DNA from 4 places in the Azospirillum fermentarium genome. Region 3 is predicted to be linked to each of the others. Evidence: riboswitches for the same ligand, from Rfam matches in the RefSeq annotation. Region 3 holds a riboswitch; each other region holds the start of a gene.

Region 1 (3,988 bases), 720 kb from region 3:
GCCGGCTTTCGACCATGACGACGCTGTTCAGCCCCGGCCAATTGTGGCGCTCCTGTAGCCAGGCGACGTCGTGAATGACCGTGGTGGTGCGCGTTTCGATGCGGCCATGGTCGCCGTCAACCGTCTGGTGCCGGCTGATCGTGGTGTCCGGGAAGCCGCGCTCTTTCTGTTCGATCACGAACAGTTCGACGTCCTCGCGCAGGCTGCCCTGGTTGCCCTTGAGAGCCAGAAGGTAGTCGGCCTTCTTGGCAAGGATAGCCGTGGCGATGCCGCGCTGGCAGCCCATCGCGTCGATGGTGACGATGGCACCTTCGATGCTCAGCATTTCCAGCAGCTTGGGAATGGCGACGATCTCGTTCGCCTTCGCGGCGACCTGGACCTGCCCGAGCACCAGCCGTTGCCGGGCGGCGAAGGCGGAAACCATGTGGATGGCCCCCTTGCCGGCGCTCTTGTGGTGCGACCGCCGCACCGTCTTGCCGTCGATGGCGATGACCTCGGCGGGGGCGCCGGTCAGGGCGGCAACCCAGGCGACGAAGCAGCGCTGGAAGTGCTCGGCGACCAGCGTGGCGAAGATGTCGCCCAGTTGGTCATGCGACGGAGTTCCGTGGGCAAAGGCCCGGAACCGCTGCAAAAACGCCAGCTTCTTAGTCCCAAAGCGGGCGATCTCGACAAAGCTCTCCGCTCCCGCCAACACCGCCAGCAGACACAGCAACAGCACCTCGTCCAACGGGTAGATCACCTTACCGCGTTGCCGAGGGTCCGGCAGCGCACGAAAATGATCCAGAAAAACAATCGTCTCACCCAGCGCCCCGGTCGCGTCCATCATGCCCGCCAGTGTCGATGCCAAGGCACGGCATCGATTCAGAACTCCGACCCGTTGTCACGCACTCCTTCACCCGATTGCCCTGGGCAGACCCCCTTGCCGTTCCCGGCCCGCCGCGCCATAGTCTCTGCCTCAATCACTGGGGGGAGCCGGCTGGCGGCTGAGAGGTCTCCGCACCCCTGCGGAGGCGACCCCTGGAACCTGATCCGGTTCATACCGGCGTAGGGATCAGTGAGCCATGCATGATGTCCTGCGGGCTGGGCCGTCGGTCCCGGCCCCCCTCGGCCTATCCATCGCCCGGGCACGGCTGACCCGCGGCGGCGCCCGCCTGTTCGACGGGCTGGGCCTGAGCCTGGAGCCGGCGGCCATCACCAGCCTGCTGGGGCCGAGCGGGGTGGGAAAGACCACGCTGCTGCGGCTGCTGGCCGGGCTCGACACCCCCGAACCGCCCACCGCCATCGAAACCTCCGACGGCACCCCGCTGGCCGGACGGGTGGCCTATATGGCGCAGCAGGATCTGCTGCTGCCGTGGCTGGCGCTGCTGGACAACGTGACGCTGGGCGCCCGGCTGCGGGGAGAGGCGCTGACCGCCACCGTCCGCAGCCGCGCCCGCGGGCTGCTGGCCGCCGTCGGGCTGGCGGGGCGGGAGCGGGACCGGCCCGCGGCCCTGTCGGGCGGCGAGCGGCAGCGGGTGGCGCTGGCCCGCACGCTGATGGAGGACCGGCCCGTGGTGCTGATGGACGAGCCGTTCTCGGCGCTCGACGCCATCACCCGCCTGCGGCTTCAGGATCTGGCCGGCACCATGCTGGCCGGACGCACCGTCCTTCTTGTCACGCACGACCCGCTGGAGGCGTTGCGCCTGTCCCACCGGGTCCATGTGATGAGCGGGCGCCCCGCCGCCATCGGCCCGGCGCTGGAACCGCCCGGCCCCCCGCCCCGCGATCCCGCCACGGTGATGGCTCTGCACGCCGAGGTGCTGCGGAGGCTGGCGGCATGATCCGCATCATCCGCGGGGCCGTCACCGCCGCCGTGCTGCTGGCGCTGTGGCAGGGGGTGGTGTGGCTGACCGACGTTCCCCGCTTCATCCTGCCCGGCCCCGGACGGGTGGCCGAGGCCCTGTGGACCCAGGCCCCGCTGCTGGCCCATCACGCCCTGTGGACGCTGGCCGAAATCGTGGCCGGGCTGGGGCTGGGGGTGGCGCTGGGGGGGGCGTCGGCGCTGCTGCTGTCGGGGTTCCGCCCGGCACGGCGCTGGCTGCTGCCGCTGCTGGTGGTCAGCCAGGCCATCCCGGTGTTTGCCCTGGCGCCGCTGTTGGTGCTGTGGCTGGGGTACGGCATGGCGTCGAAGATCGCCATGGCGACGCTGATCATCTATTTCCCCGTCACCACCGCCCTGTTCGACGGGCTGCGGCGCACCGATCCCGGCTGGGTCGATCTGGCCCGCACCATGGGTGCGGCCCCCGCCGCCGTTCTGTGGCGGGTGCGGCTGCCGGCGGCGCTGCCGGCGCTGGCGTCCGGCGTGCGGGTGGCGGCGGCGGTGGCCCCCATCGGTGCGGTGATCGGCGAATGGGTGGGGTCGTCGGCGGGGCTGGGATACCTGATGCTGCACGCCAACGCCCGCATGCAGACCGACGTGATGTTCGCCGCCCTGACAATTCTGGCGGTGTTCGCCATCGCCCTTTACGCCGGGGTGGACGCGCTGCTGCGCCGTGCCCTGCCCTGGCAGCCCGATGAAGCAACCCTCAACGAGGAACCCACACGATGAAGCATGTGATGGCCGCGGTGGTGCTGGCCGCCGGTCTGTGCGCGGCGGTGCCCGCGGCGGCGGCGGACAAGCTGACGCTGATCCTGGACTGGTTCGTCAACCCCGACCATGCCCCGCTGGTGGTGGCCAAGGAGCTTGGCTTCTTCACCGACGAAGGGCTCGACGTGGAACTGGTGGCCCCCGCCGATCCCAACGACCCGCCCAAGCTGGTGGCCGCCGGCCAAGCCGACGTGGCGGTCAGCTACCAGCCGCAGCTTCAGGTGCAGGTGGGCCAGGGGCTGCCGCTGGTGCGCATCGCCACGCTGGTGTCCACGCCGCTGAACTCCGTCGTCGTCCTGGCCGACGGGCCGGTCAAGAGCGTGAAGGATCTGAAGGGCCGCAAGGTCGGCTTCTCGGTCGGCGGGTTCGAGGATGCCGTGCTGGGCGCCATGCTGGAAAAGAACGGCCTGTCGCTGAAGGACGTGTCGCTGGTCAACGTGAACTTCAGCCTGTCGCCGTCGATCCTGTCGGGTCAGGTGGACGCGGTGATCGGCGCCTTCCGCAATTTCGAACTGAACCAGATGGCGCTTGAGGAACGCCCCGGCCGCGCCTTCTTCCCCGAGGAAGAGGGGGTGCCGCCCTATGACGAACTGGTCCTGGTCGCCAACAAGGCCAAGCTGGACGATCCCCGCCTGCCGCGGCTGGTGCGGGCGGTGGAGCGTGCATCGCTCTACATCCTGAACCACCAGGAACCGGCCCACGCCGCCTTCGTCAAGGGGCGCCCGGAGCTGAACGACGATCTGAACCGCCGCGCCTGGGCCGACACCCTGCCCCGCTTCGCCAACAACCCGGCAGCACTGGACCCGGCCCGCTACACCCGCTTCGCCGAGTTCCTGAAGGCCCGCGGCCTGACCGGCACGGTGCTGCCGGTGGACGCCTACGCCGTCACCTTGCCGGTGAAGTGAACAGAAAAAGGGCCGGCGATGGGTACCGCCGGCCCTTCTCTTCCCATGATCGGTGCTGCACCCGTCAGGCGCTGATGTTCACCGACGAGGCCGCGGGCGTGGACGACGACGCGGACGAATCCGCCGCCGTCGAGGCCGCTGCCGCGCTGCTGCCGCTGCTCAAGCCGTCCACCGGCACCGACAGGTCCACGTTCAGGTGCATGACCCCCTTGGAATCGGTGGAGGGGGACAGGGTGGCCAATCCCTTCATGCCGCCACCCTTCGACGCCATGTCGGTCAGCTTGCCCAGGATGTTCTTCATCTCGTCCGAGCTGAAGTTCTCCGCACCCCGCACGATGATGCCGGTGGCCTTGGCCGTGGCGGTGGTGGTGGACTGGCCGAACATGGCTTTGGTCATGTCGCCGTTGGCGCCGAACACGGCGGATGCGCTCTGCTCATCCTTGCGGAAGTCGAGCGT
Region 2 (3,988 bases), 1.6 Mb from region 3:
TACCACGGCGCCGTTCAGCGCCACGGCCACGCCGCGGGCCCCGGCCTCCAGGCCATGGGCGTGGGCCAGGGCGGCGACGGTCAGCCCCGCCGGGCACGGCTGGGGCTGACCGTTCACGCGGATGAAAGCGGCGGCGGTCATGCGGCACGCGCGGGGTGAAAACGGGACAGGGCGAAGGGGGTGGCCACGGCCGGCATCTCCCCCTCCAGGATCAGGGCGGCGATGGCCTGTGCCGTGATGGGGGTCAGCAGGATGCCGTTGCGGTGGTGACCGGTGGCATAGACCAGCCCGTCCAGCGGACCCGTGCCGAGGATCGGCGCGTCGTCCCGCGCGGTGGGGCGGAAGCCCACCCACGTCTCCTCCAGCGGCAGGTCGGCGATGCCGGGCAGCGCCCGCCACGCCCCCTCCAGCAGGGCCATCACCCCGCCGGCGGTCAGGCGTTCGTCAAACCCCGCCTCTTCCGTCGTGGCGCCGATGATCAGGCGCCCGTCGCGGCGGGGAATGAGGTAGGTGCCGGGGGTCCACACCACATGGGACAGGAGCGGGGCGGCGGCGCTCATGCGCACCGCCGCCATCTGCCCCTTGACCGGACGCACCGGGGGGCGGCCGGCGTCCGTCAAGCCCGGAAGATCCCGCGACCACGCCCCCGCGGCCAGGACCACCACATCGGCCGTTACGGCGGTATCCCCCACCGTTACGCCTGTAACACGCCCGTCCGTGTGGTTCAGACGGGCGACCGGCACGCCCGCCGACACCATGACCCCGGCGTTCACGCAGGCGCTGTGCAGGCCCGCCACCAACCGGCGGCTGTCAACCTGATGGTCTTCGTGACAAAAGATAGCACCGCCGATGCCGGGAGCAAGGAAAGGTTCACGATGCCGCACCTCGCTCCCCGGCAGCCATTCCACCGGCAGCCCCAGCCCCTTCTGAAAATCATAGAGGAACCGCACCCGCCCCAGATCGTCGGCGGTGCGGGCGATGACCATGGTGCCCTCGGTCCGCAGTTCCGGGTCGATGCCACCGGCGGCGTGCAGGTCGGCGGCAAAGCCGGGCCACAGCGCCTGACTGGCGCGGGCCAGGGGAACCAGCGCCTCCTCCCCCGGTTCGGATTCGACGCAGGCCGCCAGCATCCCGCCCGCGGCGTTGCTGGCCCCGCCGCCGACGGGGCCACGGTCGAACACCGACACCCGGCAGCCGGCCCGCGCCAGCGTCCAGGCGATGGACAGGCCGATCACCCCGGCGCCGACGACGGCGACGGACGGGTGGGAGGAAACGGAGAACGGACGGATGGCGGACGTGGGTGCGTCCATTGCGGTGGCTCCCTTCGCTGGCATTATCCAGACAGGTTCGATGGGTATGATCTCAGCCGCACGGACGGAACCGGGCGGCACCCCAGCCTATGGTCGGGCCGGATGGTGAACCCGCGTCCGCACCTTTGCAAGAAAAATCCTCAACCTTCCATGGCGCTGCATTACCGCAGCCCATCCCGCAAAGGCGTGATGCCCCCGCCGTGCTGGCCCGGTGCGGGCGCGGCTGGTATGGTGCCCGCCGCCCCGTTTCCCCCTTGTCTTCTTCCCCGGAAAGCCCACCCATGATCCCCTGCCCCTGCGGCTCCGGCCTTGACCTTGCGGGCTGCTGCGGCCCGTTCATCGCCGGCACCGCCGACGCCCCCACCGCCGAGGCGGTGATGCGCGCCCGCTACACCGCCTTCACCCAGGGCAACCTGGATTACGTGGAGTGCACCCACGCCCCCGAGATCGCCGCCGAGTTCAACCGCCCCGAGGCCGAGCGCGCCGCCGCCGAGGTGGAGTGGGACAGCGTGGAGATCACCGGCGGGGCGGAAGCCGGCGACGGCACGGCCACCGTGGATTTCACCCTGCGGTTCCGTCGGAACGGCGAGGACATGGTGCAGCGGGAACGCGCCCATTTCCGCCACGACGGGGGCCGCTGGCTGTACGTGCGCGGCGACCTGAACCCCAAGGCGCCGCCGCGCCAGGTGGTGAAGGTGGGCCGCAACGATCCCTGCCCCTGCGGGTCGGGGAAGAAGCACAAGAAGTGCTGCGGCGCCTGACCCGGTATCCGGCACCATGGCGATGGAGCACCGTTTCCACTGCACCGCCTGCGGCAAATGCTGCCACGGCTGGCTGCCCCTGACGGTGGACGAGGCCGTCGCCCACGCCGGTGATTTTCCCCTGGCGATGATCTGGGCGCCGGTGCGCAAGGGGGCCAGGTCCTTCGCGCTCGCCGCGCGCCTGGGCGCCACCGTGCGCCTGGACCGGCGGCAGGAGGTGGCGGTGCTGCTGATGCCCACCGTCTACATCCCGCCGGACATGCCGTGCCCGTTGCTGTCCGCCGACGGGCTGTTGTGCTCGGTCCACGATGCCAAGCCGCTGCGCTGCCGCACCATGCCCTTCTACCCCTATCAGGAGGAGGGGGAGCAGCGCCCGTACCTGACCCCGCGGGCGGGCTGGGCCTGCGACACGTCGGACGCGGCCCCGGTGGTGTACCGGGACAAGACGATCGTGGAGAAGGGTGATTTCACCCGCGAGCGTGCCGCCCTGGTGCAGCAGGCCCCGGCCCTGCGCGCCTATGCCGACATGATGGTGAAGGCCAGCCCGTCGCTGGTGGCGCTGCTGGCGAAGGCATCGCTGAACCCCATGGGCGGCAAGGTGCCGGTCAGCTTTTCGTCGTTCCTCAGCCTGTCGCGCACCATCGACACCCGCGCCTTCGCGGAACGGCAGATCCCGGTGCTGACGGATCACGCCGCCCGCACCGAAGGCAAACCGGAATGGGCCGAGTACCACGCTCATTACACACGCTTCGCCGCCGAGATGGAACGGTTCCGGCGGTAGACGCAAAAAAGGGCGGGGGGCGCCCGTCACGGCGCCCCCCGCCCCTTCATCCTGCGGATTACATGCAGGTGGCCTGGGCGGTCATCAGGATCTCGATGCCCTTGGCGTGCTTCTGGGTGGCGGCGGCGGCCTCTTCGGCCTTGCCGGCGGCCATGGCGCCGTTCACGGCCTTCATCGCGTCGATGGCGGCGGTGCGGTCGGCGCCGCTCAGCTTGGTGGACGCGCACTGGCACGACTTGACGGTCGGCTCCGACTTGTCGGTGGCGGTGCACAGCGCTTCGAAATCATCGGCAAAGGCCAGGGCCGGAACCGCCGCAACGGCGAAAGCAGCGACAAAAGCAATCTTCAGGGAGCGCATGGATATCTCCATTAATTTTGTGTGGACACCTTGTGCGCCTTGAAATCAAACCGCCTCAATTCAAATTTTTGATATTATTGTTTTCAAGAACAATATTCTCATAAAAAAATGTGGATTGTTTGTCCGCAACCGAGAGCGGGGTACCAACCACAGGGTACCGCAGCTTCATTCCCGATGATTTCAGTAGGATAGAAGCCCTTCTTTTGGAAAATTTGCCATTATAGATTTTCCCACCACGCTTTGTGGACAATCGGCCGCCCTCTTTCCCCGAGCATGGAGACGAAACGGATGCGGCGATTCGGAAAAACCCTCCGTATGGTGCCGCATGGGATCTGGATAATGAGGGTTATGGCAAAATCCCTCATTATGATCCCCGCATCGGGTTCCAAAGTGAGGGTTTTCATGAACCGCAACAGCCTTTGCCCAGCGGTTCGGACGCGGCTGCCCCGCCTTCCGATGGAAATCCTGAGTACGGACGGGCGGAAGCCGTGGGTGTTCGGCAGCGGCCCCGACATTCCCGAAGCCTGAAACCAGGGCGCCTGAAACGAAAAAGCGCCCCCCGTGCGGGAGGCGCTCTTCGTTCTTCCGGTTGGCCGGGAGACAGAGGCTTTGATTAGAAGCCCATGTCGTCCATGCCGCCCATGCCGCCGGGCATGGCGGGCGGGGCCTTCTTTTCCGGCTTTTCGGCGATCATCGCTTCGGTGGTGATCAGCAGGCCCGACACCGAGGCGGCGTCCTGGAGGGCGGTGCGGACGACCTTCACCGGATCGATGATGCC
Region 3 (3,988 bases):
AAGCCGGAAATCACGCACGGCGCCGCGCCGCCTCCCCCAACAGCCCCTGCGGGCGCAGCACCAGCATCAGCAGCAGCGTCAGGTACAGCGCCCCCTGGGCCACCGGGTACGACAGCGCCGCCGACACCCCCACCTCGAACCCCGCGATGAGCAGCGCGCCCAGCACCGCCCCCGGCACCGATCCCCAGCCCCCCACCGTCACGGCGATGTAGGCTTTGAGGATCAGATCCCCCCCGGCGTGGGGCGTGACGAAATACTGGTTCGCCAGCAACAGCCCCGCCGCCCCGGCGTACGCCGAGCCGATGGCGAAGGTGGCGAGCACCATCCGCGTCACCGGAATGCCGCAGGCCCGCGCCATGTCGGGATCCTGCGCCGCCGCCCGCAGCCGCCGGCCCGTGTGGGTGTGGCCGAACACCCAGACCTGCAGCGCGATCAGCACCGCGGCGGCGGCGATCACCGCCAGCGACTGTTCCGGTGCGGTGACCCCGCCCCACAGGGTGACGGTTCCCCCCGACAGCAGCGGCGGGGCCGCCCTCGGCTCCCCGCCGAGCAGGGTGTTGGCGCCGTTCTGCAGCATGATGCCCACGGCGATGGTGGTGACGAACACCGCCACCGGCGGCTTGCGCCGCAGCGGCAGGTACGCCACCGCCGCCACCAGCACCCCAAGCCCGGCCATGAGCAGCAGCACCAGCGGCAGCAGAACCGCCCCCGGCACCGGCCCGACGGCATCCGCCGCCATCGGCCCCAGCACGGCGCCCAGCATCCCCCCGGCCATCACCAGATCGCCATGGGCGAAGTTGACCGCACCGGCGGCGTTCAGCACCAGCACGAAGCCCAGCGCCACCAGGGCATAGGCGGCCCCCAGCGCCGCACCGTTCAGGACAAGCTGCGCCAGCATCGCCTTTCTACTTCACAGCCCCATTCACCGCTCCATCGTACCGCTTGACCACCGCCGGCACCCGCGATGCCCCGTCGTAGCAGACGATGGCCGCCGAATGGGCCATGTTGCCGGTGCCGTCCGAGCGGTAGGTCATGGCCAGCCCCTCGTACGTCCCCGAGGCCAGCGCGGCGCGCACCTGCTCGGGCGTTTTGGCGCCCTTGCCCATGGCGTCCAGCACCATGCGCATGCCGTCGTACTGCCCGACGGCAAAGGCGTCGGGTTCGGCGTTGAAGGCGGCGCGGTAGGCGGCGGTGAACGCCTCCATGGCCGGGGTGCCGCCGGAGACGGGGGACGCCGCGGTTTCCGCGCACACGCCCTTCAACTCCGCCGGCTCCAGCAGGGCCGCGGTGCTGGGCTGGTGCATGGCCGAGCCGGCGACGATGGGCAGGCTCACCCCCGCCGCCGCCGCGGTGCGCACCATCAGCGCGGTGGGCGCGGAATGCAGGTGCAGCACCAGCACGTCCGGTTTCGCCTCCAGCGCCTTGGTCAGCACGGGCAGCAGATCCTTGGCCGCCGGGTCCACCCCCTCGGCGAACACCAGCGGCGCGCCCAGCGTTGCGAACGCCGGTTCCAGATGGGCCTTGCCGCTCTGGCCATAGGCGGTGGTCTGGTAGATCAGCGCCGGGCGGGTCTTGTGCAGTTCCTCCACCACATAGCGGGCATGGGCGCTCTTGGTCACCGCGTCGCCGGGGAAGAAGCGGAACACCCACGGGTTGCCGCGCTCGGTGATCGAAGCCGTGCCCGACACGGTGACCAGCGGCACCTTGTAATCCTGGGCCAGCGGCAGCATCGCCAGCATCTGCGTGCCCAGCATGCTGGCCGCCACCGCCGGCGGCGTGCCGCGGGACAGGGCGCGTTCCAGCGCCGTCGCCGCCGCCTCGGGCGAGGTGCCGGTGTCCACCACCTCCGCCGTCACCGACAGGGAGGCGGGGGCCTCCTTCACCGCCAGCACCGCGCCGTTGCGCTGGCTGGTGCCCTCCAGCGACAGGAATCCGGTCAGCGGCACCAGCACCGGCAGGCTTTCCGCCGCCGCCGGACCCGCAACCAAGGCCGCAAAAAGGGCCGACACACAGGACATCCGCCGCATCGCCACGCGCTCCACTCCCTCTTCGCCTCAGGCGACGGGGGGAACCCCGGCACGGGCCGGCCCATGGGGGTGCGGGCGGGGTGCGGGCTTCCGGCTCCCTTCGCTGGCATGATCCAGATCAGGTTCGATGGGTCTTCTCTCAGCCCCGGCCCGGCACGCACACGATCATGCCACCGGCGGGGCACCCCAGCCGTTCGAATGTGAACTGTCGCAACCCCGCCCCCGCCTGTCAAGACGGGCGGAAGGTCCGGTCTCGTGCGACAATACGCTGCTCGCCACCGTTGGGTGAGACACCGATCATACCGTTCCAATGCAAAGCGACGGCGCGCCCCTGCAACCGACGATGATGGGATCGAAGCGCCGCATTGGGAAGGAAACGTCATGGCCGCCACCCTCGCCGCCCCCCGTCCGTCCGCCCCCTCCCCGGCGCTGGACGACACGCCGCCCATCGACCGCGCCCTGTGGCGCATCGACGGCGATGCGGAACGGCGGCTGGCCGGCATGGCGCGCCCCCTGGACCCGGCCATCGACAAGGCGTTGGGGGATTTCTACCGTTTCGTCACGCAGAACCCTGCCACCGCCCCGCTGTTCCCCGACCCGTCGCGGGTGGAGCAGGCGCGGCGCGCCCACCACGCCCTGTGGCGGGATTTTTTCACCGGCGGGTTCGGCGACGGGTACGCCCAGCGCATCCGCACCGTGGGGCGGGTGCACCAGCGGGTGGGGCTGACGCCGGCCCAGTACATGGCGGGCTATGCCTTCATGCTGGAATCGCTGGTGCGCGACATCATCCTGACCAGCCGCAAACCCCAGGCCGCCGAGGATGCCGCCCTGTTGATCCGCACCGTGCTGATGGAGGCGGAAGCGGCGCTGTCCAGCTACATCCGCATCAACTCCGCCAGCGATTCCGAGGCGGAGATGCGGGAATTCGCCGACAGCTTCGAACGCGAACTGGGCGGGGCCGTCGATCTGGTCCGCCGCAACGCCACCGTGATGGAGGCGGCGGCGGACGAGGTGCTGGCCGCGTCCAACACCGTGTCCAGCCTGGGCGCCCAGGTCACCGCCGCGTCCCAGGACACCACCAGCCTGGCCGACAGCGTGGCCGACAGCGCGCGGGGCCTGTCGGAGTCGGTGGACGGCATCGCCCGGCGTGTGGAGCACGCGGCCCAGTCGTCCCGCGGCGCGTCGCAACGGTCGGCGCAGGCGCAGGAAAGTGCGGTGGCCCTGACCACCGCGTCGGAACGCATCGGGTCCGTCGTCACCCTGATCGAACGGATCGCCAAGGAAACCCGCCTGTTGGCCCTCAACGCCTCCATCGAGGCGGCACGGGCGGGTGACGCCGGCCGGGGATTCGCCGTGGTGGCGAACGAGGTGAAGACGCTGGCCGACCAGACCAACAACGCCACCAGCGACATCCGCACCCAAATCGAAACCATGCAGGGGTTCATCCGCGACACTGCCGCCATCATCCACGAGGTGGGCACCCAGGTGGACGCGGTGGCGACCGACATCGGCAACGTGACCGTCTCCGTCGCCGAACAGGCGGAGGTCACCCGCACCATTGCCGGCCACGCCGACACCATGGCCGACACCATGCGCCGCATGCACGGCAGCATCGAGGAGGTGGCGGCGTCCGCCGGCCACGCCACCGCCAAGGCGGGGGAACTGTGGGAAAACGCGTCCGTCATCGTCAAGCAGATCTACGGCATCCGGCGGCGGGTCACCGCCTCGCTGCGCGGCACCCATCTGGGCAACCGGCGGCGGGAGGAACGGGTGGCCGTGGACCTGACCTGCACCGGGGACGCGGGCGGCACGCCGTTCCGCGGGCGGCTGGACAACATCTCCACCGGCGGGTGCCAGGTGCGCGACATGACGCCCGCGCCGTCCGCCGGCCAGCCGCTCCGCCTGGACATCCAGAACCTCGGCCCCGCCACGGGTGCGGTGGTGGGGGTGGACGGCGACAT
Region 4 (3,988 bases), 1.7 Mb from region 3:
CCATCGACCCGGCCCGCTGGGGCACGGTGCCGTTCCTCGACGCCCACCGCTGGCAGCCCGACGCGCCGCTGCGGGCGGTGGCGGTGGACAAGGACACGCTGGCGGTGGTGCGGCGGTGGGAACTGCCCGCCGGCTTCGGCTTCCACTTCGGCAACGCGTGGGAGGAGGCGGACGGCACCATCCGCTGCGATTTCTGCCTAGCCCCCGACGCCGGGCTGGTGGACCGGACACTGCGGCTGGTGATGCGGGGGGAACGGGCGGACTCGGCCCCGCCGCGCATCACCCTCATCACCCTTCACCCCGACGGGCGCACGGCGGTGGAACCGCTGAGCGCCGGTCTGGCGGAATTCCCCCGCGTTGACCCGCGGATGGTGGGCCGGCGCAACCGCGCGCTGTTCCATCTGGAACGGCGGGTGGACGGCACCGGCCCGTGGCTGGGGGCCGTGGTGCGGCGGGACATGGAAACCGGGGCGGTGGACCGGTACGACCATCCCCCCGGCATCATCGCCGAAGAGATGGTCTTCGTCCCCCGCCCCGGCAGCCAAGCCGAGGGCGACGGCTGGCTGCTGGGCACCGTGCTGGCGGTGGGGGAGACGGCGGACCGCTCCCGCACCGGCCTTGCGCTGTTCGACGCCGCCCGGCTGTCCGCCGGCCCGGTGGCGCAGGCGTGGCTGGACGCGCCCCTGCCGCTGGGGTTCCACGGCGCCTTCGCCCCGGCTTAGACGGGGGTGTAGATGGCCCCGCCGCCCTCGCGGAAGCGGCGGGACATCTCCTCCATGCCTTCGTCCGCCGCGATGTCGCGCACCTCCTGCGAGATCTTCATGGAGCAGAACTTCGGCCCGCACATGGAGCAGAAATGGGCGGTCTTGGCCCCTTCCGCCGGCAGCGTCTCGTCATGGAACGCCTGGGCGGTGTCGGGGTCCAGCGCCAGCGCGAACTGATCCTTCCACCGGAAGGAGAAGCGCGCCCGCGACATGGCGTCGTCGTGCAGCCGCGCCGCCGGGTGCCCCTTGGCCACGTCGGCGGCGTGGGCGGCGATCTTGTAGGCGATGACCCCGGCCTTCACGTCGTCGCGGTCGGGCAGGCCCAGATGCTCCTTGGGCGTGACGTAACAGAGCATGGCGGTGCCGAACCACCCGATCATCGCCGCGCCGATGGCGCTGGTGATGTGGTCGTAGCCGGGGGCCACGTCGGTCACGATCGGCCCCAGGGTGTAGAACGGCGCGTCGTGGCACAGCCGCTGCTGCAGCTCCACGTTCTCCTTGATCTTGTGCAGCGGCACGTGGCCCGGCCCCTCGATCATCACCTGGACGTCGCGGTCCCAGGCGATTTTCGTCAACTCGCCCAGCGTCTCCAGCTCGGCGAACTGGGCGGCGTCGTTGGCGTCGGCCAGCGATCCGGGACGCAGGCCGTCGCCCAGCGACAGCGCCACGTCGTACGTGCGGCAGATCTCGCAGATCTCGGCGAAGCGGTCGTAGAGGAAATTCTCCCGGTGGTGGGACAGGCACCATTTCGCCAGGATCGAGCCGCCGCGCGACACGATCCCCGTCACCCGCCGGGCGGTCAGCGGGATGTGGGCCAGCCGCAGCCCGGCGTGGATGGTGAAGTAGTCAACGCCCTGCTCCGCCTGTTCGATCAGCACGTCGCGGAACACCTCCCACGTCAGGTCTTCGGCCTTGCCGTTGACCCGCTCCAGCGCCTGATACACGGGGACGGTGCCGATGGGCACGGGGGAATTGCGCAGAATCCACCCGCGGGTCTCGGTGATGTCGCGCCCGGTGGACAGGTCCATCACCGTGTCCGCCCCCCAGCGGATGGACCACACCATCTTTTCCACCTCTTCGTCGATGGACGAGACGACGGCGGAATTGCCGATGTTGGCGTTGATCTTGGTCAGGAAGCTGCGGCCGATGATCATCGGCTCGCTTTCCGGGTGGTTGATGTTGGCGGGGATGATGGCCCGGCCCGCCGCCACCTCCGCCCGCACGAATTCCGGCGTGATGAGGTCGGGCAGCGGCGTGCCGAAGGGTTCGCCGTCGAACCGGGTGGCCGGGGCGGTCAGCCGGCCCAGGTTCTCGCGCACGGCGATGTATTCCATCTCCGGCGTGACGATGCCGGCGCGGGCATAGGCCATCTGGGTCACCGCCCGCCCGGCCAGCCCGCGCAGCGTGCCGGCGGCGGTGACCTCCACATCGTTGCGGTCCCGGATCCACCGCGCCCGCAGATGGGGCAGGCCGCGGGCGGTGTCGATATCCAGGTCCGGGTCGGTGTAGGGGCCGGAGCTGTCGTATTGCATGACGCACGGTTCACCGCCGCCCACGTCGATGGCGCGCAGCGGCACCCGCATGTCCGGGTGGGCGGCGCACGACGCATACACCTTGCGCGATCCGGCGATGGGGCCGGCGGACACGGTGCGGGCGGGGGGGATGACGGGTGTCAGGTCTTGGGGCACGGGATGGTCTCCTCACGCGGTGTGGGTGGGAGATCCGGTGCCATACTGGTGCTGGGATGCGGTCTGTCGGGCCGCACAAAGCCCCGCCATGGGGGTGCGCCCCGTTCCTCCCTTCGCCGGTATGAACCGAATCAGGTTCGAAGGGTCATCACGTCGCCAGCAACCAAAAGCCGTGGCCGGTGATATCTCAGCCCCCTAACGGGACCCCCCTGGAACGGGGCGATGGTTTGCCATTCCCGGCAAACTTGTCAAAAGAAATCGTCCGAAGCCCGATTCGGACCGTTTTTTGCGAATGCGGCATGAGGGCGCATAGGGGGCGAAAATACGCTTGAAAAGCGATTCGATTGAGTGCCTCAATCATCAAGACGGCGGTCAGTCCGTCAAAACAAGAATCATAAAATTTAAATATACGGTCGAAGAACGGTGCTGCCTCATCAGGGCGGCAACGGTTCGGCGTGTGTATTCCGGTGGTTAATACAGGGTTAAAAGGTTGCGGGAAGGGACGAGATGAACGGCTTTGCTGACAAACAATCAGATATACGAAGCGGCTTCTGGACCATTGGACGCAAGGTGACCGTCTGCTTCATGGCGGCGGTGGTGGTGGGCTTCGCCCTGATCGTCGGCCTCTCGGCCAACATGCAGATGGCCGAAGCGGTGCGGGTCGCCACCAACGACGCGAAGGTCAAGACGGAGATGCTGGCCAACGCCGTGCGCGTCGGCGTGGTGGGCCGCGACGGCAACGCGGTGGAGGCGGAATTCATCCCGCTCGCCAAATCCGACGCGGTGGAGCTGGCGTCGCTGCGCGCGGTCCACGCCAAGGACGGGACCATCACCGATTACCGCAACCCCGCCCACCCCGCCTTCGACCTGGGCCGGCAGGAAGACATGATCACCGCGGCGCTGGGCAGCCTGAAGCCGCAGGTCCGCACCGTGGGCGACCACGTGGTGGTGGCGGTACCGGTGCTGAACAACCGCGGCGACAAGGCGTCGGGCGCGCTGGCCGTGGCGTGGGGCATGAACGGGCAGAAGGCGGCCATCACCGATCAGGTGAAACACCAGCTCGCCGTGTCCGCCGCGGTGCTGGTGGGTCTGGTGCTGCTGCTGAACGGGGTGATCGGGGTGATGGTGGCCCGGCCCCTGCGCGCCATGGCCGGCACCATGGACCGCATCGCCGGGGGCGATACCCAGGCCCAGGTGCCGGCCACCGAACGGCGGGACGAGATCGGCACCATGGCGCGGGCGGTGCGCGTGTTCCGCGACAACGCCGAAGCCATCGGGCGGCTGCACGCCGAACAGGCGACCCAGGCCGAACGGGCGGAGGCCGACAAGAAGCGCGCCCTGGTCGATCTGGCCGACCGTTTCCAGGCCAAGGTCAGCACCCTGGTCGGTGCCATCGCCCAGGCGAGCCAGGGCATGGCGGAATCCGCCGGCTCCATGGCCCGCGTGGCCGAGGATGCCTCGGCCCAGTCCCACAGTGCGGCCACCGACACCGACGCCATCCTGGACAATGTGAAGTCGGTGTCCACCGCCGCGGCC

Evidence for each region. Region 3 has a riboswitch for thiamine pyrophosphate ahead of M2352_RS08975 (ABC transporter substrate-binding protein). Riboswitches for the same ligand answer to the same signal wherever they lie in the genome.
Region 1: linked by a shared signal. The riboswitch ahead of M2352_RS12160 (ABC transporter ATP-binding protein) and the one ahead of M2352_RS08975 (ABC transporter substrate-binding protein) in region 3 are both predicted to bind thiamine pyrophosphate.
Region 2: linked by a shared signal. The riboswitch ahead of thiO (glycine oxidase ThiO) and the one ahead of M2352_RS08975 (ABC transporter substrate-binding protein) in region 3 are both predicted to bind thiamine pyrophosphate.
Region 4: linked by a shared signal. The riboswitch ahead of thiC (phosphomethylpyrimidine synthase ThiC) and the one ahead of M2352_RS08975 (ABC transporter substrate-binding protein) in region 3 are both predicted to bind thiamine pyrophosphate.

What each region holds. Positions count from the first base shown of each region.
Region 1 covers NZ_JAOQNH010000001.1:2,585,404-2,589,391, forward strand. Annotated here, with positions in the region: gene M2352_RS12155 (ISAs1 family transposase) at 1-823, opposite strand, end outside; TPP riboswitch at 956-1,069, shown strand; gene M2352_RS12160 (ABC transporter ATP-binding protein) at 1,062-1,820, shown strand; gene M2352_RS12165 (ABC transporter permease) at 1,817-2,587, shown strand; gene M2352_RS12170 (ABC transporter substrate-binding protein) at 2,584-3,531, shown strand; gene M2352_RS12175 (hypothetical protein) at 3,596-3,988, opposite strand, start outside.
Region 2 covers NZ_JAOQNH010000001.1:306,289-310,276, forward strand. Annotated here, with positions in the region: gene thiS (sulfur carrier protein ThiS) at 1-141, opposite strand, end outside; gene thiO (glycine oxidase ThiO) at 138-1,310, opposite strand; TPP riboswitch at 1,303-1,405, opposite strand; gene M2352_RS01535 (YchJ family protein) at 1,592-2,071, shown strand; gene M2352_RS01540 (YkgJ family cysteine cluster protein) at 2,088-2,852, shown strand; gene M2352_RS01545 (hypothetical protein) at 2,911-3,210, opposite strand; gene groL (chaperonin GroEL) at 3,824-3,988, opposite strand, start outside.
Region 3 covers NZ_JAOQNH010000001.1:1,868,403-1,872,390, reverse strand. Annotated here, with positions in the region: gene M2352_RS08985 (branched-chain amino acid ABC transporter ATP-binding protein/permease) at 1-18, opposite strand, end outside; gene M2352_RS08980 (branched-chain amino acid ABC transporter permease) at 11-898, opposite strand; gene M2352_RS08975 (ABC transporter substrate-binding protein) at 906-2,018, opposite strand; TPP riboswitch at 2,106-2,226, opposite strand; gene M2352_RS08970 (methyl-accepting chemotaxis protein) at 2,409-3,988, shown strand, end outside.
Region 4 covers NZ_JAOQNH010000001.1:140,081-144,068, forward strand. Annotated here, with positions in the region: gene M2352_RS00710 (carotenoid oxygenase family protein) at 1-722, shown strand, start outside; gene thiC (phosphomethylpyrimidine synthase ThiC) at 719-2,452, opposite strand; TPP riboswitch at 2,544-2,673, opposite strand; gene M2352_RS00720 (methyl-accepting chemotaxis protein) at 3,023-3,988, shown strand, end outside.